Regions from separate parts of the Marinobacter halotolerans genome, predicted to be linked through region 2. Evidence: predicted binding sites of a transcription regulator. Region 2 holds the regulator's gene; each other region holds the start of a gene.
The links. The regulator FliA, encoded in region 2, starts transcription of late flagellar genes. The targets are predictions, from matches to a motif close to CTAAAGTTTNNNNNNNNNNNGCCGNTAA.
Positions count from the first base shown of each region.

Region 1: flgM (flagellar biosynthesis anti-sigma factor FlgM) is a predicted target of FliA. The motif match lies at 3,991-4,018, and genes of this name have one in related genera.
Region 3: fliD (flagellar filament capping protein FliD) is a predicted target of FliA. The motif match lies at 3,377-3,404, and genes of this name have one in related genera.

Region 1 covers NZ_VMHP01000002.1:1,059,150-1,065,884, forward strand. The annotation lists gene FPL19_RS15225 (cupin domain-containing protein) at 37-687, shown strand; gene FPL19_RS15230 (lipocalin family protein) at 705-1,253, opposite strand; gene FPL19_RS15235 (CheR family methyltransferase) at 1,257-2,084, opposite strand; gene FPL19_RS15240 (chemotaxis protein CheV) at 2,125-3,057, opposite strand; gene flgA (flagellar basal body P-ring formation chaperone FlgA) at 3,208-3,903, shown strand; gene flgM (flagellar biosynthesis anti-sigma factor FlgM) at 4,075-4,404, shown strand; gene FPL19_RS15255 (flagella synthesis protein FlgN) at 4,412-4,882, shown strand; gene FPL19_RS15260 (pilus assembly protein PilB) at 4,910-5,659, opposite strand; gene FPL19_RS15265 (peptidylprolyl isomerase) at 5,808-6,395, shown strand; gene mnmC (FAD-dependent 5-carboxymethylaminomethyl-2-thiouridine(34) oxidoreductase MnmC) at 6,392-6,735, shown strand, end outside.
Region 2 covers NZ_VMHP01000002.1:430,540-437,274, reverse strand. The annotation lists gene FPL19_RS12330 (chemotaxis protein CheA) at 1-784, opposite strand, end outside; gene FPL19_RS12325 (protein phosphatase CheZ) at 800-1,594, opposite strand; gene cheY (chemotaxis response regulator CheY) at 1,614-1,997, opposite strand; gene FPL19_RS12315 (RNA polymerase sigma factor FliA) at 2,096-2,830, opposite strand; gene FPL19_RS12310 (MinD/ParA family protein) at 2,861-3,673, opposite strand; gene flhF (flagellar biosynthesis protein FlhF) at 3,750-5,081, opposite strand; gene flhA (flagellar biosynthesis protein FlhA) at 5,142-6,735, opposite strand, start outside.
Region 3 covers NZ_VMHP01000001.1:168,678-175,412, reverse strand. The annotation lists gene FPL19_RS00765 (flagellin N-terminal helical domain-containing protein) at 1-952, opposite strand, end outside; gene FPL19_RS00760 (flagellin N-terminal helical domain-containing protein) at 1,337-2,743, shown strand; gene FPL19_RS00755 (flagellar protein FlaG) at 2,816-3,250, shown strand; gene fliD (flagellar filament capping protein FliD) at 3,457-5,445, shown strand; gene fliS (flagellar export chaperone FliS) at 5,482-5,880, shown strand; gene FPL19_RS00740 (substrate-binding periplasmic protein) at 5,887-6,693, shown strand.

The DNA.
Region 1 (6,735 bases), 630 kb from region 2:
ACATCCAAAGCAGTCAGCCAGGTGGAGGGCTTTGAATTGCTCAATATGGATTTCACAAAGAAGGTCGTTGTGCGTAGCCAGGAAATGGACTGGACGCCGAGCCCGGCGGGCGGGGTTCTACGCAAACCTCTGGCGCGGGAGGAAGCCGAGCGCGGTCATGCAACCAGCATTGTGCGCTACGAACCCGGCGCCCGCTTCTCGCGGCATGAGCACCCTCTGGGCGAGGAAATTATGGTTCTGGAGGGGGTATTTTCAGATGAAACCGGTGACTACGGGCCCGGTACCTATCTGCGCAACCCTCCCGGCAGCGGTCATTCGCCTTTCAGCGTTGAAGGCTGCCTGCTGTTCGTGAAGCTTCATCAGTTCAACCCCAACGACTTCAATACCGTGCGGCTGAACACCCAGGCTACCTCCTGGCTGCCCGGTCAGGGAGGCCTGGAGGTGATGCCGTTGCATGAATTCGAGCAGGAGCACGTTGCGCTGGTGAAATGGCCAGCCAGGGAACGGTTCCAGCCTCACAGACACTTTGGAGGGGAGGAAATTCTGGTGCTGTCTGGCGAATTCTGCGATGAACACGGGCGCTATCCCGCAGGCACCTGGATCCGCAGCCCCCATCTGAGCCAGCACCACCCGTTTGTAGACGAGGAAACCGTCATATGGGTGAAAACCGGGCATCTTCCCTTCTGAATGGAAGGCACGAAGTATCAGTCGGCGGCCGGGCCTTTGCCGATGTTGCGGCTTTGGTCCACCAGAATAAGCTCGCTGAGATCAAAGCCTTTCGCTTTGGCTACTGCTTTGAAATCCTCAATGGTTTCATCATCCACGTGGGGGCTGCGGGCCAGTAGCCAGAGGTAATCCCGATTGTAGCCGGTGATGTAAGCGGTCTGATAGTCCTCGTTCAGCCTGAACACGACGTAGGAGGCGTAAAACGGACCGAAGAAAGAGACTTTCAGGTGACCTGCTGCCGAATCCTCAACAGGCACCGCATGGCCATCTGCCTCCTGCCAGGCGCCCTCTTCCGAGGAATAACCACGGTTGATAACGGCAATACTGCCGTCCGGGTTCAAAGAGTATTCGGCCGTGACATTGGAAAGGCCCTGCTCAAAGGAATGGTCGAGCCGGACAATTTCGTACCAGGTGCCCTTGTACCGCTCCAGATCAAGCTCCGAGACCGGCTCAATGCCATCCGGCAGACCGGTGCAACCTGCCAACAGAACCATAGACAGCAGAACGCCCAGGCGTAACAGTTTCATAGGTCACTTCTTCCGGTAGATGATTCCCGGGCTGCAATGCACCATTTCATAAAGATGCGGCAGCCCGCTGAGAGATTCAGACGCACCCAGAATCAGGTAGCCACCCGGGTTCAGCGTGGCATGGATCCGCGTGAGGATGTCCTTCTTCAGCTCGGCTGAAAAATAGATCAGTACGTTCCGGCACATCACAATGTCGAACTTGCCCAGCATGTACCGCTCAAGCAGGTTGAGCTCCCGAAACTCCACCATGCTCTTGATATTGGACTTGATCTGCCAGCTTCCGCTCAATGAGGGGGTGAAAAACTGCTTCTGCCGCTCAGGAGACAGTCCGCGGCCGATGGCGATCATCTCGTATTCACCACTTCGAGCCACTTCCAGCACGCTTTTAGAAATGTCCGTTGCCGTAATTTTGACGTCACGGAGCTTTCCGGGACGCTGGCGACGGAATTCCTCAATGATCATGGCCACCGAATAGGGTTCCTGACCTGTGGATGCTGCTGCGGACCATATCCGTAGAGACTGGCTCGACTTTTTGTCGGCAAACTCGGGTAGCAGTTTTTCCTGCAGTATCCGGAACGGGTGATTATCCCGGAACCAGAGCGTCTCATTGGTGGTCATCGCATCGATGACCACTTCCCTCAGGTTGCTTCGCCCCGAGCGTTTGATGCGCTCCAGAAGCTCGCCCAGGGTCGACAGTTCATGCTCCTCCATGATCCGGCGCAATCGGCTTTTCACCAGATACTGTTTGTTTTCGCCTAGCAGGATGCCGCATGCCTCCTGCAGAAACGATTTAAAGGATTCGTATTCCTGTGGCGTTATTTCAGCTTTCATCGAAACCCGATTGTGGATGAGTCAGAATTTGACGTCAGGCTCACTGCTGGCCGTCGACGATTTCCATCACCCGCTCAGCGAGCTCATCAGGGCTGAACTTGGCCATGAAATCATCGGCCCCGACTTTGGTCACCATCGCCTTGTTGAACACGCCACTCAGGGACGTATGCAGCATGATGTACACGCCCTTGATTGCATCATCACTTTTGCAGCGCGTGACGAGAGTGTACCCATCCATCTCCGGCATTTCGACATCGGAGATAATCAGCGATAAATGGTCTGTCGCTTTGGAGCCGTCCGCCGTGATCTCCTTGAGAAAATCAAGCGCTTGCTTACCATCGTTCTTGGTGATCACTTCCATGCCAATAGCGGTCAGGCACCGTTCAATCTGTCTCCGTGCAACTGATGAATCGTCGACCACCAGGACTGGCAGCAGGCCGGGTGCACGGCTTTCACTTCGGGTCCGGAGTTCATCGGTAACGTCTGCTTCAAGGGGCGCCACTTCCGAGAGAATCTTCTCAACGTCTATGATCTCTACAAGCTTCTCATCAATGCGGGTCACAGCTGTGAGATAAACGTCCCTTCCCGCACCCTTGGGCGGCGGGAGTATGTCTTCCCAGTTCATGTTCACGATCCGGTCGACGCCGGCCACCAGGAACCCCTGGGTCTTGCGGTTGTATTCAGTAATGATCACAAAGCTGGTGCTCAGATCCTGCTGGGAAATGCCGGGAAGGCGGATCGACATGGCAAGATCGATGATCGGAATGGTCTCGCCACGAATATGCGCCACCCCTTTAACCATGGCTCGACTATTCGGTATCGAAGACAGCTTCGGGCACTGCAGTACCTCCTTAACCTTGAATACGTTGATACCGTATACCTGCTGCCCCTTTAACCGGAACAGCAGCAGCTCGAGCCGGTTCTGACCGACCAGTTGGGTACGCTGATTAACACTGTCTAGAACCCCTGCCATTCTTGTTCTCCTTCGCATATGTGCCGGGGGCGGCATACATCTTGCTCAAATTCTGTTTAAAGGCCTGCCAGAGGCAAAGCGGCGCCAGATAAATGGCGGCCAACCAAGGGCTTTACCGTATTAGTGACAGCATAGGACAAACCGAAGCATATGCGCATCATCATTTTCTTTGTCTATTTGTTAACCGCGACGCTCGCCAGCGCTTCGACCTCATCCGCGCAACAGATACACACGTCGGCAAAGCGTTTCCTTGAAGCCTTTGCTAAAGAACAGGCCGCCGAAGGCTATACCGTTAACCACAGTATTGGAAAATTGGATTCGCGGCTTTCCCTGGCGACCTGCAAGACATCACCGGCCGTATCGTTCAGTGGCGACCCCTGGGACACAACACACCCTTCCCTGCTGGTTTCCTGCGAAGGCGCACGTCCCTGGAGAATGTTTTTGCCGGTCACGCTGACTATTCGCGGCGAGGGACTGGTTGCAGCCAGGCCCCTGGCCCGTGGCGAAAGAATTACCGAAGCTGCAATAACTACCCGGTCGATTGAGCTGAACTCAACCCTGCGAGACCCGATACGGGACGCAAAACAACTGATTGGCATGGAAATGCGCCGCGGTGTAAATAGTGGAACCGTGTTCACCGCCAGCCTGCTTGAGGCTCCGGAAGCCGTTTCCCGGGGAGATCATGTCGTTATCTCTGCGGAATCGGGAGGCTTTTCCGTCAGATCCCGTGGCAAGGCCCTCGGCAGTGGCAGCATCGGTGAGCAGGTGATGGTGGAGAATCTTTCCAGCGCACGCACCGTACGGGCAAGAATTATTGCCCCCGGGCAGGTTAAAATACACATGTAACCTCAGGCAGTGGTTTGCCGGAACCGGCAAGTTTCTGCCGCTATTCAGAGTGTTAATCCCGAATGTGTTACATTCTGAAAGATTGTACTAAAGGTCTTTCGGGATCTGCCGTTAAAAAGATATAAACTTTTAGGGCCATTCCGATGGCCAGACAGCGAAGCAGGTATGATTATGTCAGTTGACTTTAATGGAATTGGCCCCGGCCAGGTCAACACTCAGCGGCCATCAGCGGACAAGGCGTCCGGCTCCCAAGCCCCCAACCAGGCTGGAACAGAGCAAGCCAAGTCCCAGGCCTCCAATAGTGCCCGTGGTGAGAATGTTAATCTGAGCAGCCAGGCAAAGAATCTGAAGCAGCTCGAACAGAAACTCGCCGACTTTCCGGAAATGGACGACGAGCGCATCGAACAGATTCGAGCGGCACTCGAAGATGGTTCCTACAAGGTAGATGCGCAGAAGCTGGCCCAGAAAATGCTTGAGATGGATGAAAGCATTTTCGGGTGAGTGAGCCATGTCGAACATTGATGAACTGAAAGACCTTCTGGGCCAGGATATCCAGCAGTTAGCCACACTGAAAGACATTCTGGCCCAGGAAAAGACCCTTCTCTCCAGCTCGGATGTCAAAGCACTGACATCCGTGACCAAGCAGAAAGATCATCATCTGAATCAGATTCGTGAGCGTGCAAAGGTAAAAATCCGGGTTCTCGTTGCCATGGGTTTTCGGCCAGATCTGGGCGAACCCTCACGCTTTCTGAGAAGTGCCGGTCTGGATGACGCCGTTTCTATGTGGGAACAGGCTTCCGAGGCTCTCAAGCAGTGTCAGGCGCTCAACCAGACCAACGGCCGCATCATTTCCCATCTGCAGAAGCGTCTGTCCAGACTGACGGAAATATTCCGGGGTGCCACCGGACAGGAAAAGCTATACGGCGCAAAAGGCCACGAAGAGGCCGTCTCGCACAGCAGTATACTGGCGAGCGCCTGATCGGAGGCCGTCAAGGCCGGTAAACGGTTAGCGGGTGCGGATCGTCATGCTGGAGCCGGCATGAAACTGAACGTCACTGATGATGATGTTGCCCATTGACGCGCCGGCTGAGCCCATCACCCGTATCTTATCCATGCGAATCTGCTCGATCCGCTCTGGCATCGCCAGCTCCAGGGCACCGTCATTGCGGATGGCAAACTTCGGCGCCCCTTCCCTGTAGTGAACACCGGTAACCGACAGGTCGGATTCCAGAAAATTCAGCACGGGCACGAACACATTGGCCGCGAACTCGAGCGCCTTGAGGGCATCGGGCCCTTTCTCGCCGGAATTTTCGGCCTGCTGAGCATCCGCAGGCATTGCGCTGATCTCGCTGACATGCTGAAAAAGACCAGCCTGGCCGCCCTGACCGGCCACACCGGCCATTTCTGCTTCGCTGAGAGGCTGGAACTTGCCCTCACCCATCATCTGCCCTGCATCCGCCGGGCTGAGCTCGCTTCCACTCTGGCTATTGGCGGCAAAGCTGATCATTGGCTGGAACGGTAGAACTGCCATGGTAACCAGTGCTGCGGCGTTGCGGTAACGGCTCTGATGGCGCAGAACGCGGTGAAGGTCGCGCTCGGTGAGCCATCCGGCCTCAACCAGAACTTCGCCCAGGCGCTTGCCGGAATCGCGTTGCAACCGGAGGCCGTCGTCCAGTTGGGTTTCCGACAGATAGCCGCGATTAACCAGCAATCGACCTAATCGAGATTTTTCCTCAATGCCCGGACGGTTTTTCACGGCTTGTATCCCCCAATTGTTGATCCAGGATGCCCACTGGTTGCGGACGCCATCCTGACCTATTTCTGGTAGCATTCTTTGCAAACCCCGACTGCCATTGCAGTATCGCAAGATCCTGCGCACAGCCAACCATGAGGACGAGTATAGAATGACAAATCTGGTAAAACCGTTTCGTTGTGTGATCCCTCTCCTGTTCTGTGTAACGACACTTCTGGCCTCAGGCCACGTGACTGCCGCAGAGCCCCTTCCAAAAGTGCTGGTAGAGACGAATATGGGCTCGTTCGAGGTCACGCTTCGCCCGGACCTGGCACCCAAAACCGTTAACAATTTCAAACAGTATGTGGCGGATGATTTCTATGACGGCACCATATTCCATCGTGTGATCCCCGGATTCATGATTCAGGGCGGCGGTTTCAACCGTGATCTGGAGCGACAGCCGACTCGTGACCCGGTAGTGAACGAAGCCAAATCCACCGCCAAGAATCTTCGCGGGACCGTTGCGATGGCAAGAACCAACGATCCTGACTCTGCCACCTCCCAGTTTTTCATTAATCTGGCTGACAACGGGTTTCTGGATGCCGGGGTTCGCGGTGCTGGCTATACCGTGTTTGGCAAAGTGACCGATGGCATGGGTGTGGTCGATGCTATCGCCTCGAAACCGACCGGGAGACAGGGTGGTATGGCGGATGTTCCTGACCAGCCCATTGTCATCACGAACATTTCGCTACTGCCGTGACCCTGCCTGAACAACCAGACCATGCGTTTCTCCGGCAGGATCGACTGGCGGAGCGATTCTCCGCCCTGAAGGCCGGCGAGCACTTTGTGATTGCAGAAACCGGCTTTGGCGATGGTCATCGCTTTCTGGCCACCTGGCAGCTATGGCGGGAATCAGCAGCCAGCAGCCAGGCCTGTCTTCACTTTATAACCGTTGTCGATCGCCCCCCGGCGCCGGAGGACGTAAAAGCTGCCGCGCGCGGACACTCACGTCTGGCTGAGGAACTGCTTCTGCAGTTTCCGCCCGCCATCGCCGGCCCACAACGGCTTGTTCTGGATGAGGGTCGGGTAAGACTGACACT
Region 2 (6,735 bases):
CCGCGGCGCCGTCCGTGGGACTGCCACCCTTGCCATGCAGATCATCAAGCAGGCGCTCGAACTCGTCGTCGCTGATCAGGTCGGGGTCGCCACTTTGCTGTGAGGATGATGACGTGCCGGAATCAGGGGCACTGGCCGCTGGCTTTTCCACCGCCGGTGGGCCGGAGAATTGACCCTTGCCGTGCAGTTCGTCCAGCAGGCTCTCGAATTCATCGTCGGAAATTTCATCCCCGTCCGAGCTGTTGCTGGCGGTTTCCTTTTTCTCGTCTTCCAGCGCGTCAAGAAGCTGCTCGAATTCGTCGTCGGTGATGTCTCCGCCGTCTTCGCTTTCGCCATCATCCTGCTCCGCGGCTGACGCAGCGTCGGAAGGCCCGGCTTTGGCTTCGTCTTCGCTGGCGGGCACGGCAAGCCGATCCAGAGCCTTGATCAGCTCTTCCGGTGCCGGGGTGGGTTCTTCCTGTTGCCGCACCTGCTCGAACATTGAATTGACGTGGTCCAGTGCTTCAAGCACCACGTCCATCAGGTCCGAATCCACTTTGCGCTTGTGGTTCCTGAGAGTGTCAAACACGTTTTCCGCTGAATGACAGCAGTTCACCAGCGCGTCAAGCTGAAGAAAGCCGGCCCCGCCTTTGACGGTATGGAAGCCGCGAAAGATGGCGTTCAGCAAATCACTGTCGTCAGGGCGGCGCTCAAGCTCTACCAGCTCTTCCGACAGTTTCTCGAGAATCTCGCCGGCTTCGACCAGGAAGTCCTGCAGAATCTCTTCATCAGCATCCAACGCCATGCGCTATCCTCTTACTCAAAAACCAAGGCTGGACAGTAGATCGTCTACGTCGTCCTGCCCAGACATTACGTCTTCCCGCTCGTCCGCTTTGATCTGCGGGCCAACGCCCTTCTCGGCCGATTCCGGCTCACGTTGATCTGGACCGGGTTCGTAAACCGTCCCGGTTATCTGGTCAACGTGGCTGGCCATTACCACCAGGCTCAGCAAGTGCTCTTCCACCTCTTTTACCAGCGCCGTTACCTTTTGAATAACCTGGCCGGTGAGGTCCTGGAAGTCCTGGGCCAGCAGTATTTCCGACAGGTTGTCATAGGTGGCGCTGGCGTCGACATTCAGGGTTACAAAAAAACTGTCGATCCGTTTGTACAGGGCCCGGAATTCCGCCGGCTTCATTTCCCGGCGGCGCAATCGCTGCCACTCATCCCGTAATTCCGCCGCCTCATCGCGCATGGCACTGGCCCTGGGCATCGCATCTTCCACCAGGTCCATGGTGCGATTCGCCGCTTTGCTGGTCATCTGCACCACGTATTCAAGCCGGTCAGACGCGTCAGTCATTTTGGACAGCGCCTCAGACTGCTCGGCATTGCGCGGGTCAATCTGGAAATTCCGTATGGCCTCGTGCAGGCTCCGGGTCAGCCGGCCCACTTCGCGGTAAAGGCTCTGATCCCTAACCTCGGTCAGATCGTTAATCACCGTCATGGCGGCGGTATAATCACCTGCGTTTACCTGTTCGAGCAGTTGTTCAGCCTGGCTTTGAAGTTTTGCCTTGGCCTCCGGCTCCAGCCCCTGACCGTCCGTCTCTTGCTTGCTCATAGAGCCATCCGACCTCTGGTTACTGGATCCGTTCGAAGATCTTCTCGATCTTTTCCTTCAGAACGGCTGCGGTGAACGGTTTTACCACGTAACCATTCACACCGGCCTGCGCCGCCGCCACGATCTGATCACGCTTGGCTTCCGCAGTTACCATCAACACGGGCAGAGTCTTCAGGTCATCATCAGCCCGGACCTCTTTAAGAAGGTCCAGCCCTGACATGCCGGGCATGTTCCAGTCCGTCACCAGAAAGTCATACTTGCCGCTTCGAAGCATCGGCAGAGCTGTGTTGCCATCATCTGCCTCATCGGTGTTACTAAAACCGAGATCTCTCAGCAGATTTTTGATGATCCGTCGCATGGTTGAGAAATCATCCACGATCAGGATTTTCATGTTTTTGTCCAATGGGACCTCCAGTTAGCAATGCCCGGAATTCATATTCGGCGGTTGGCCGACAGTCTAGCAGGCCACGGTTTATGAAAGCCGCTACTTTATGTAAAGCATTATTTCTGATGCCAGTCTGCGAGCCGCCCGCGCAAGCGTAACGCCGCCTGGCTGTGGATCTGGCTGACGCGGCTTTCGCTTACACCGAGTACCGCACCAATTTCTTTAAGGTTGAGCTCTTCCTGGTAATACAGGCTCAACACCAGTTTCTCGCGTTCAGGCAGATCATCAATCGCGCCCGCCAGGCTGGATTTGAATTTCGCCGAAGCCAGACCTTCAAGCGGGTTATCGCCCACGTTCTGTTCGTCTATCGGCAGGTCGCCGGATTCATTGAGCTCATCAAGACTAAAAAGTCGTCCGCTGTTGGCATCACTCAGCCCGGCGTAATAGTCATTAATATCAAGCCCCATCTCTTCCGCCACTTCCCAGTCCTGGGCTTCGCGACCTAGACGGTCCTCGACAACCTTGATGGCACTGGAAATACGGCGGGCATTACGGTGGACCGAACGGGGAACCCAGTCGCCTTTGCGGATCTCGTCCACCATGGCACCACGGATGCGAATGCCGGCGTAGGTCTCAAAGGTGGCGCCCTTGGTAGACGTATATCGCTGGGAGGCTTCCAGCAGACCCATCATGCCGGCCTGCATCAGATCTTCCAGTTGAACCGAGGGAGGCAGACGGGCCATCAGGTGAAGGGCAATTTTCTTGACCAGAGGTGCGTGCTCCTCAACAAGCGCTGAAGGGCCGCCGTTTCCGGTTCTCTTGTAGATTCCAAGTTCTTTCGCCAATGTCATGTATCCAGTTACTCGGTGACAGGACCAAAATCAGACTTCGACGAGCCGCTCCACAAAGAATTCCAGATGGCCTCTCGGGGAGGACGGTAGCGGCCAGTGGTCAACCTTCTCGGCAAGCGCCTTGATCGCCAGTGATGCCTTGGCCCGGGGGTAGGCATCCAGAACCGCTTTTTGCCGCTGGACGGCTTTCTTGACCGCTTCGTCATAGGGCACCATACCAACATATTGTAGCGCTACATCAAGGAACCGCTCGGTCACGCGGGTCAGTTTCTCGAACAGGTGGCGCCCTTCCTGTTCGTTGCGAACCTGATTGGCCAGAATTCGGAAACGGTTGGTGCCGTAATCGCGGTTCATCAGCTTGATGAGTGCGTAAGCATCGGTAATCGAGGTGGGTTCGTCACAGACCACCAGCAGCAGCTCCTGGGAGGCTCGAAGGAAGCTCACAACGGATTCGGAAATGCCGGCGGCGGTGTCGACAATCAACACATCAATCTGGTCACCAAGCTCACTGAAGGCATTGATCAGCCCTGCGTGTTCAAGGGTGGACAGCTGGGTCATTCGCTGGGTACCGGACGAAGCCGGCACGATCTTGATGCCGCCGGGGCCGTTGACCAGAACGTCGCGCAGATCGCACTCACCGGAAATAACGTCCTGGATATTGCGGTTGGCGGTAATACCGAGCAGGACATCAATGTTGGCAAGACCCAGGTCCGCGTCCAGCAGCACCACCCGCCGCCCCATCTGGGACAGCGCAATACCCAGGTTGACTGATACGTTGCTTTTGCCAACGCCCCCTTTGCCGCCTGTTACCGCAATTACCTGAACCGGGTGTGGTCTGCTCATACTGACTCTGGTCTCTTGCCTCTGAAAAGCGAGGTCACTGTTTTGTAATTAGAATACTGTTTGCGTATCGCTGTTCCTAAACTGCGACCGGGGCCTGCTGCTGAAGTTTCTTCAGCCTTTCCACGGCCATGCGCACCAGGGGAACCGCCTGTGCATGGTGAAGGTCTTCCGGGATTTTCTGTCCGTCAGTGTAGTACGCCACGGGCAGACCAGTCTCCATGACGAATCCCAGAGCCTCTCCCAGAGTAAGCGCCTCATCGGTTTTGGTCACCACGCAACCTGCAAGATTTGCCATCTTATAGCAATGCCAGACCGATTTCATAATCCGCGGCTGACTGGTGGCCGATGCAACCAGATGGGTCTTGATCTGGTGGTGACTGCGAGCCAGTTCATTGAGCTGTTCCTCGTAGCCTTTGTCCGAGCTGGTCAGTCCTGCGGTATCAATCAGAACCAGGTGCCGGTCCGACAGCTCGTCCAGAATATCATCCAGTGAATGGCGTTCATCAACCACCCGCACCGGTACATTAAGGATGCGGCCAAATACAAAAAGCTGTTCATGGGCCGCCACCCGGTAGCGATCAGTGGTCACCAGCGCCAGCGATTCGGGGCCATGGCGCAGCACATAGTGGGCAGCAAGCTTACCGATGGTGGTGGTCTTGCCAGAGCCAGTAGGGCCGACCAGCGCGTAAACACCCCCTTCGCTGGCCCACTCGCCGCGGGACGTTTTCAGGCCGGCCGCCAGAAGTTTCAGGCTCTGTTTCCAGCCGTCTTCCAGTCTGCCTTCACGGTGACGCCGGGCCAGACTGCCCGACAGTTCAGCCGCCAGACCAAATTCCTGAAGCCGTTCGGAAAGACGCTGCTGAACCGCGCTGATAGCGGGTTTTTCTGCGGCGGCGTCCGGCCTGCTGCCATTACGACGGGCGCTGTCACCCTGCCCCTGGCGCTGGGCACTCATCATATCCCTGAGCGAGCTAATTTCGGCGCGCATCTGGGCCAGCTCGCCTGAGTAGCGGTCATCAGCGAAGTCACTGCCGGAGTCAGCATTCGATTCGGGGTAAGCCCTGGCGAATTCATCGGTGGGTGCCGGCTTCTGCTTTTCTGCTCTGCCCTGCTCCGACTGGCCGTCGCGGACTTCGCGGATGCGATCACGGGATCGGTTCAGCTCGGCTTCCAGTTTACGGTGCTGTTCTGCCTGCAACTCGGCCAGACGTGACCCATTGGTGGCATCTTTGGCCGCATCGCCAAGGCGTTGACGCGCCATATTTTCGTCGTAGTCCAGGGCAGTGACGATTTCGACGCCGCCATCCACCCTTCGGTTGGAGAGAATCACCGCGTCTTCCCCCATCTGGTCACGGACCTGGCGAAGCGCCTCCGACATGCTCTGGGCAAAAAACCGTTTTACTTTCATGATGAACCTTCCTCCAGGGCCTCCGATGTTTCTAGCCGGCCGCTACGTGAACCGTCGTCATTACTGGCCGACGGACGCCACAATTGTTATCTGCTTGTTATCCGGCACTTCCTGATAGGACAGGACATGCAGGCGCTCGACACCGTAGCTGGCAAACCGTGCCAGAACCGGCCTGAGAGGGCCGGAAACCAGCAGGATAGCGGGCTTGCCCAGCATCTCCTGCCGCTGAACGCTTTCTCTGAGAGATCGTTGCAGCTTCTCGACCATATTGGGCTCCAACACCAGCCCGATATCATCCTGACCGCCGGATTGTTGACTCTGCTGAACGCTCTTGAGCAATAACTGTTCCAGATCCGGATCCAGGGTAATCACCGGAATCTCGCTTTCGTTGCCGCAAATGCTCTGGATGATCATCCGGCGCAGTGCCTGGCGAGCCATGGTGGTCAAAACTTTAGGGTCCTGGCTGCGGGGATGCACATTGACGATGGCTTCAGCAATCGAACGCATATCCCTTATCGGCACTTCTTCCTTCAGCAGGTTCTGAAGCACCTTCAGCAGGACGCTGATAGACACGGCGGTGGGCACCAGCTCCTCGGCCAGCTTGGGCGAGATTTTCTCCAGCTGGTCGAGCCATTTCTGCACTTCCTCGTGCCCCAGCAGCTCATGGGCGTGCTTCTGCAGAATCTGGTTGAGATGGGTGGCCACCACGGTGCTGGCATCCACAACGGTGTAACCCAGGGTCTGGGCCTGATCCTTTTTATCCGGCTCTATCCAGCTGGCATCCAGACCAAAGGCCGGGTCCTTTCCTTCGATGCCCTCTATTTTCCCGAACACCTGCCCGGGATCGATGGCCAACTCCCGGTCCGGGTGAATTTCGGCTTCGGCGATAGTCACGCCCATCAGCGTAATGCGGTAGACGTTGGGCATCAGGTCGAGGTTGTCGCGAATATGGACCGAGGGCATCAGGAAGCCCAGATCCTGGGACAGCTTCTTGCGCACGCCCTTGATGCGGCTCAGCAGTTGTCCGCCCTGGGACTTATCCACCAGAGGAATCAATCGGTAGCCCACTTCCAGACCCACGATGTCCACTGTGGACACATCGTCCCAGCCCAGCTCGCGGGTTTCACCCGGAGCGGGCAACTGGCCGGCCTGGCCCTGATCGTCGGCGGAAATATCCCGTCCGGCGGGGCGGGCGCCGCCACTGCGGGCGGGAACCACGGTTTCCTCTTCGACAGTCTGCCGGTCCTTCTTCCAGATGTACCAGGCAATCACCGCCGCGATGCTACCCAGCCCCAGAAACGCCACATGGGGCATGCCCGGAATCAGACCCAGAATAATCAGGATGAAGGCCGCAATGCCAATGGCCTTGGGTGCGTCAAACATCTGCTGCAGAATCTGCCCACCCATATCCTGGCTGGAGGTAACGCGGGTCACCATGATCGCCGCAGAGGTGGCCAGCAACAGTGAGGGGATCTGCGCCGCCAGACCATCACCAATGGTCAGCAGCGCGTAGTTCTGCATGGCGGTTCCGAAATCCAGCCCGTGCTGGATCATGCCGATGGCCACACCACCAATAATGTTGATGGCCAGGATCAACAGGCCGGCAATCGCATCGCCTTTTACAAACTTGCTGGCACCATCCATGGAACCGTAA
Region 3 (6,735 bases), on a different contig from region 2:
CGCCATCTCCCAAGACATTGGTGGTGGCGTCATCCTGAACATCTATAGCTCCTCCGTTGGAGTCAGTCAGAACAATATTGGAGTCCGTTGAATCGGGCGATGCGGTAATACCTGTTTGGCCAGCGCGTTCATTTATTTTCGCGATTGCTGTTGTCAGGGTGTCGGTGTCGGTTATTTCCACGCCTGTTCCATTAATGGTGATTGTCGCGGGACTATTTGCTGTTGTTGGCGCAATGAAGGCGCCAGTGTCTACAACAGTTTCGCCGGCTTTTTCGGCGGTTACTTCAGAATCAGGACTGACCAGGTTTATCTGGTTGATCACATCTTGGCCGGAGGTAGCGTTGGAAAGGTCAACTTCGATACCGTTGATCGTAAGCGAACCACCGGCTGTAAAATTGGCGATATTGCCCTGGTTGAATGTTGAACCGGACGCAACTGAGGCGCCGAGTTGCGCACCGCGCGAATCAACTCCGTCGACTAAAATCGTCTGATTGGCGTTCGCGCCCACCTGGAAGCTGAAATCAGCCAGACTTCCGTCAAGAATGTTTCGGCCGTTGAACTGTGTTGTGCTGGCTATCCGATTGATTTCGGCGATGAGCGCCGAGACTTCCTGATTCAGTGCTTTTCGGTCTGAAGCGGAATTAGTGTCGTTGGCAGACTGCACGGCCAGCTCGCGGATGCGTTGAAGGGCGTTGGTTGATTCCCCAAGCGCACCCTCCGCAACTTGCGAAAAGGAAATACCGTCATTTGCGTTTCGTACTGCCTGATTGAGGCCGTTGATTTGTGCAGTAAATCGCTCAGATATTGCCAAGCCGGCCGCGTCATCTTTGGCGGAATTGATTCGTAAGCCGGAAGACAATCGCTCGAGCGCAACGTTAGCGTCCCCTTGCGAGGCATTGAGATTCCGCTGGGCGTTCAGTGATGCAATGTTGGTGTTGATGATCTGGGGCATGTCTATTCTCCCTACTCAGAGGCGCCGAAAGCCCGGTATCCGAAATTCAATGGAAACCTTTGCCGGCAGAAATTCGTTAATTTGCCGTTTTGCAGAGAGCGAAGCGAAGGGCGTGCCAGCTTTCCAAACTATGGTTTAGGGTGTTGTTTTAAAATGAAAATGCGTTCGACGGTTTGAGTCAGTGCGGACGCGACGGGCAAATAACCGTCGTTCAGAAAGGCACCGAATTGCCGGTTTTACATTCCTTTACAAAAACGACAGATATTTTTCTAAAGGAACAGGATGTGGGGCCGTTACTTGGACTAACAGGGCGGCGCTCCCAAACAGAAAACGGGCGCCTGACCTTTTCCATGAAATAACGACATAAGTCGAAGGAGAAGCAATATGGCTCTCGGTATCAACACTAACGTTGCGTCACTGTCTGCTCAGAATCAGCTGCAGAAATCCCAGGATCTGAGCAATCAGGCGCTTGAGCGCCTGTCATCCGGTCTTCGCATAAACTCCGCCAAAGACGACGCGGCTGGCCTTGCGATTTCTACTCGTTTTCAGTCTCAGATTCGTGGTTTGGATGTTGCTCAACGCAACGCTAATGACGGTATTTCCTTGGCGCAAACTGCGGAAGGCGCCTTGGACGAAATTACGAATATCGCTCAGCGAATCCGAGATTTGTCTGTTCAATCTGCCAACGACACAAACTCAGCATCAGATCGGTCGGCGCTCAATGCTGAAGTTCAGGAGCTTATTTCAGAGGCTGACAGAATTGCCGAAACCACTCAATTTAACAACCTGAATATTTTGAATGGCGATCTCACGTCATTGAGCTTTCAGGTAGGCGCAAATGCCAATCAGACAATTTCAGTATCCGGGATTGATGTGCGTGGTACTTCGCTGGGGCAAACTACGTTAACCAGCGATGTGACAAATTTCGGTGATGCTGTTCGCCAAGAGGCTATCGCTACAACGTCTCTTACCGTAAATGGAGCAACGTTCGTTGGAGGCACGAATTTTGACTCCGTTGAAGAGCTTGCAGCGGAGATCAATAAAGCCGATTTCGCTGGCAATGCGCAAGTCACAGCAACACAAGCTGATACTACCTCAGCAGACTTGGGCGCTTACGCTGCCGCAGCTGCAGGTTCCATTACCATTAACGGCACTGCGATAGCTCTTAATGACGGAGTAACCGGGTTTGCGCTAGGTGCTGCTATAAGCGCCATAAATGATAAGTCGCTGGCGACAGGAGTAGTCGCTGTTGAAAACGAAGCTGGCACCGGAATTTTGCTTGAGGACACGAGTGGTAATTCGTTTACTGTGGCTGTTGATGACGCGGCTCGGTTCGGAAGCATTACTGATGCGGCTAACAACACGTTTGAAGCTGGTCTGGTTTTGAGCGTAGAAGGCGGGGACGAGTCATTGCTGAACGTTAGTGGCACGGCCTCTGCTGCAGGTGTGCTTGGTCTCGCAGGATCGTCGGTTGGAAGGAGTCTTGATGGTGTTGATATTAGTGATCGGCCGGGCGCCAACCAAGCTATCCAAACGATCGATGGTGTTTTGAACCAAATAAATAGTATCAGAGGCGAGCTTGGTGCAGTTCAAAACCGCTTCGAGTCAACCATTGCCAACCTGGCAACAACCTCAGAAAATCTGAGCGCCGCCAACAGCCGGATCCTGGATGCAGACTTCGCGGCCGAAACAGCCAAGCTGTCCAAGGCACAGGTTCTGCAGCAGGCAGGTATCTCGGTACTGGCCCAGGCGAATGCACGCCCACAGCAGGTTCTTTCCCTCCTGCAGTAATTGGGGAAAGCGGCTGAGCCGGAGTCTTAGTGGGCTCCGGCCCTTTGCCGCATAAGGATAGCGAGGTGAGCTATGAATGACGTTAACCTGAATGGCGCGGATTTAAAGCTGGTACGCACCAGCGATAAAGCTCCGGTTCGGGCAATTTCGTCAGCTCAGGCAGAGGGCAGGAACGCCTCAGCCCAGGTTGCTGCTTCGGACCAGAATACCGTTACATCAAAAGTTGCTGCAGCAGATCAGCTCTCGAAAGCTGAGAAGCTTGAGACTCGAAACGACGCTCAGCGCGAGCAACTGGATGAAGCCGTCTCCCAACTGAACGATTTCGTTCAGAGCGTTCAGAGGGATCTGCAGTTCGAGGTGAATGACGATCTTGGAGGAACCGTCGTAAGGGTGGTCGATCAATCGACCAAAGAATTGATTCGACAAATCCCGGATGAGGTGGCGGTAAGGTTGGCAGAGAACTTGCAGCAGAACGAACCGCTGACTTTATTTAACATCAAGGTGTAAGGCTTTGCCGCTTTTAGCCTGATGGATCAACGAAGACAGCACCGCCGCACCCGAAAGGGTCCGGCGGTGTTCTTCTTTATGGCTATACTGGTTTAACACGCGGTTACAAATCAGTTGGGCAATAGGGCAAAGTTTTGCCGCTTTCGGCCGATAAATGAAATAGAACGGATAGATAACGAATTTCGCCCCCTGAAGGAGGCATCGCAATGGCAAGTATCTCATCGCTGGGTATTGGTTCCGGAGTTCTCAACTCGGATCTTGTGGATCAATTGGTCCAGGCCGAGCGTGCGCCCACAGATAACCGGCTCACTCGAAAAACTGAGCAGACCCAGGCGCTGATTTCGGCGTATGGAAAGCTCCGTAGTGCGGTGACGGAATTGCGCTTGCCGATGCGGCAACTGAGTGCGCCGGATAACCTGAAGGCCTTCTCTGCGAATTCCTCCAATGAAGACATTGCCGTATCTGTGGACAGCACCAAGGCAAACCGTGGTACGTACAGCGTTGAAGTAACCAGCCTGGCTGGCGCGCAGGCTCTGGCATCCCGGGATGTGTTTGCTGACCGCGATGCGACCAGCGTGGGCCGTGGCGTTCTTACGCTGAACGTGGGTGATAAAACAACCAACCTGACTATTGATGGAAGCAACGACACTCTTCAGGGTCTGGCGAATGCTATTAATGACTCCGATGCCGGTGTTTCCGCGGGTGTAATCGACACCGGCAACGGGTTCCAGCTGGTTCTGTCTGCGGACGAGACGGGCACTGCCAACGCTGTCAGTATTTCAGTATCCGGTGATTCGGCGGGCACGAATACCGATAATCAGGGACTATCACGGTTTGCCTTCAATACCGGTATGGATGCGGACTCAGGTCTTCAGCAGACGATCGCCGCCACGGATGCCGTGATGAAAATCAATGGAGTGGAAGTCACTCGCTCCACCAACAGCTTCGAGAACGTGATCGATGGGCTGACTTTCGATATTGCGGCTACCGGCACCTCCACTATCAAGGTTGAGCAGGATTTGGGAGCAGTCTCCGACCGGGTTCAGGGGTTCGTCGACAAGTTTAATTCCCTGCAGTCAACCATCGATAGTCTGGCCGGTTTCAACGCGGAGGCCGGCGTAGGCGGTTTGCTGAATGGTGACAGTACCGTGCGTGGTATTCAGAACCAGCTGCGCCAGATTCTGACCCGTGTGGTTCCTGGCCTGGAAAACGCCAACGTTCGAAGCCTGGCGGACGTGGGTATTACGACCAACTTTGAAACCGGCGGGCTCGAGTTTGATCGGGTCAGGTTTGAAGAACAGCTAAAAAACAACCCGGACGACGTAACCGCATTGTTTGCGGAGCAGGGTCGCGCAACAGACAGCCAGGTTGAGTTTGTCCGCAGCGGCCTTAATACACGTCCGGGTAACTACGATATCAATATTACCCAGGCCGCTTCCCGCGGAAGTTTGCTTGCAGGTGGCTCGTTGGCAGCCGGCGTTACCATTGACGGCACCAACGACGAACTGACGTTGCGGGTTGATGGCGAAACGTCGGTGAGTCTGCAGCTAACCCAGCAAACTTACACTTCGGCACAGGATTTGGTGGACGAAATCCAGTCCCAGCTGAACAGCAATAATGCGTTGAACGCCGCTGGCACGTCCGTGCAGGTTGGGCTGGATGTGAATGGTAATCTGAGCTTCACGTCTGAGACTTATGGCAGTGAGTCGCAGGTTTCGCTGACTTCCGCTGAGAATGCCGCTACTTTTGGTCTGGGTTCGGTGACCAGTACGGCAGGTCTCGATGTGGCGGGCACGATTGGCGGCCGCACGGCAGAAGGCGATGGGCAGGTTCTGTTCCTGGGCAGCGGCAATGGCGGTGCGTCGGGCCTGCAGGTTCGCATCACTGGTGACAATACCGGCAGCCGCGGTTCGATAAGGTTCATTGAAGGTGTTGCTGAGCAGACCGTAAATCTCGTGACAAACTTCGTGGGTGCAGACGGCGCTCTTGAGTCCCGCACTGAAAGCCTGAACCGCGATCTTGAGCAGATCCAGGAAAACAGGGTTCGGCTTGAGGAACGAATTACTTCATACCGCGAGCGGCTGGTGAGTCAGTTTAGCGCAGCCGATTCGCTGATTTCCCAATTGAACAGCACCCGCGACTACGTTACCCAGCAATTGGCGGCACTGGCACCACGGAATAATCGCGACAATTAATAATTGTTGCCTGAATAGTGAACGAAGAGGTTGATTATGAATGGTTTACAGGCATACCAACGCGTCAATACCCAGACCAGCATTACCGATGCGGACCCTCACAAGCTTATCCAGCTTTTGTACAACGGAGCCATTGAGCGCATCAATATGGCCAAAGCTCGGATGCAGGCAAAGGACATTGAGGCTAAAGGCCGCTTGATTACCAAAGCGATTGAAATCATTGGTGGGCTCCGCAGTTTTCTGGACTTTGAAAAGGGCGGTGACCTTGCCCTGCGTCTTGAGTCGCTCTACGACTATATGGAACGCACACTGTTCGAAGCCAACCGTCACAATGATCTGAAGAAGCTGGACGAAGTAGCTAACCTGCTGCGCTCAATCAAAGATGGTTGGGATGGTATTCGTGAAGAGGCGGTCTCCCAGCAACAGGCTGTCTGACGCGTTTTGTTGGTAATCAAAACCCTTTCCGTTCTGCGCCGGATTCGCTATCTGGCGCTGTTTGTCTGTCTGGCCTTCGCGCCGGTTGCGGTGGCTTCCGATGAGGTTGTCACCTTTGCCATTCCCGATGTCTGGCCCTGGGCTTACGAGGATGATAAAGGCGTCCCGCGGGGCAGCCTGGTCGAGATTGTGCACCGGCTGTCGGAGTTGGCGGATGTGCCGGTCAGTTTCCGTTTGCGTCCATTGAGGCGCGCCCTGGTTGAACTCGAAGCCGGTGCCGTAAATTTCAGTCTGTTGTTTGAAAGCCCCGTCCTTGATGCCCGTGCCGTCAACGTTGGGCAGGTGCTTCAGATCAGCATTATGCTGGCAGCTCCAGTCAATACTAACTACCCCCTGACACTGGAAGCCCTGGAAGGGCAGCGGATTGGCTATATACGCGGCACCTATCTTGGCGAAGCCTTCCGCAAGGATACCGGGGTTAATAAAGTGCCGGTGGCTTTGATCACCCAGGCGGTGGAAATGCTCTCACTTGGTCGACTTTCAGCCGTGCTGGCAAGTGATCACGCAATCCTGAAGGCTCTTCATGCAATGGATCTGTCACCGGGGGTGTTGCGCTACAGAAATCATGTGCCGGGCCAGCGCGGTGCTCTTTACATGTCCCGGGAGTCTTCCCGTCCGGAGGTTGCCGAGAAGTTCCGCCAGGCTATTGTCACGATGAAAAAGAATAACGAGCTGGAGAGAATTTTCTTCGGTGAAGGCGGCCGCCGGCAACTTGATGGCTCGGCGAGTACCGCGCCGCGCGCCGCCCAATAGCCATTCAGTAAGCTCTCCCGTACAATATCCTCCTTCTTTTGT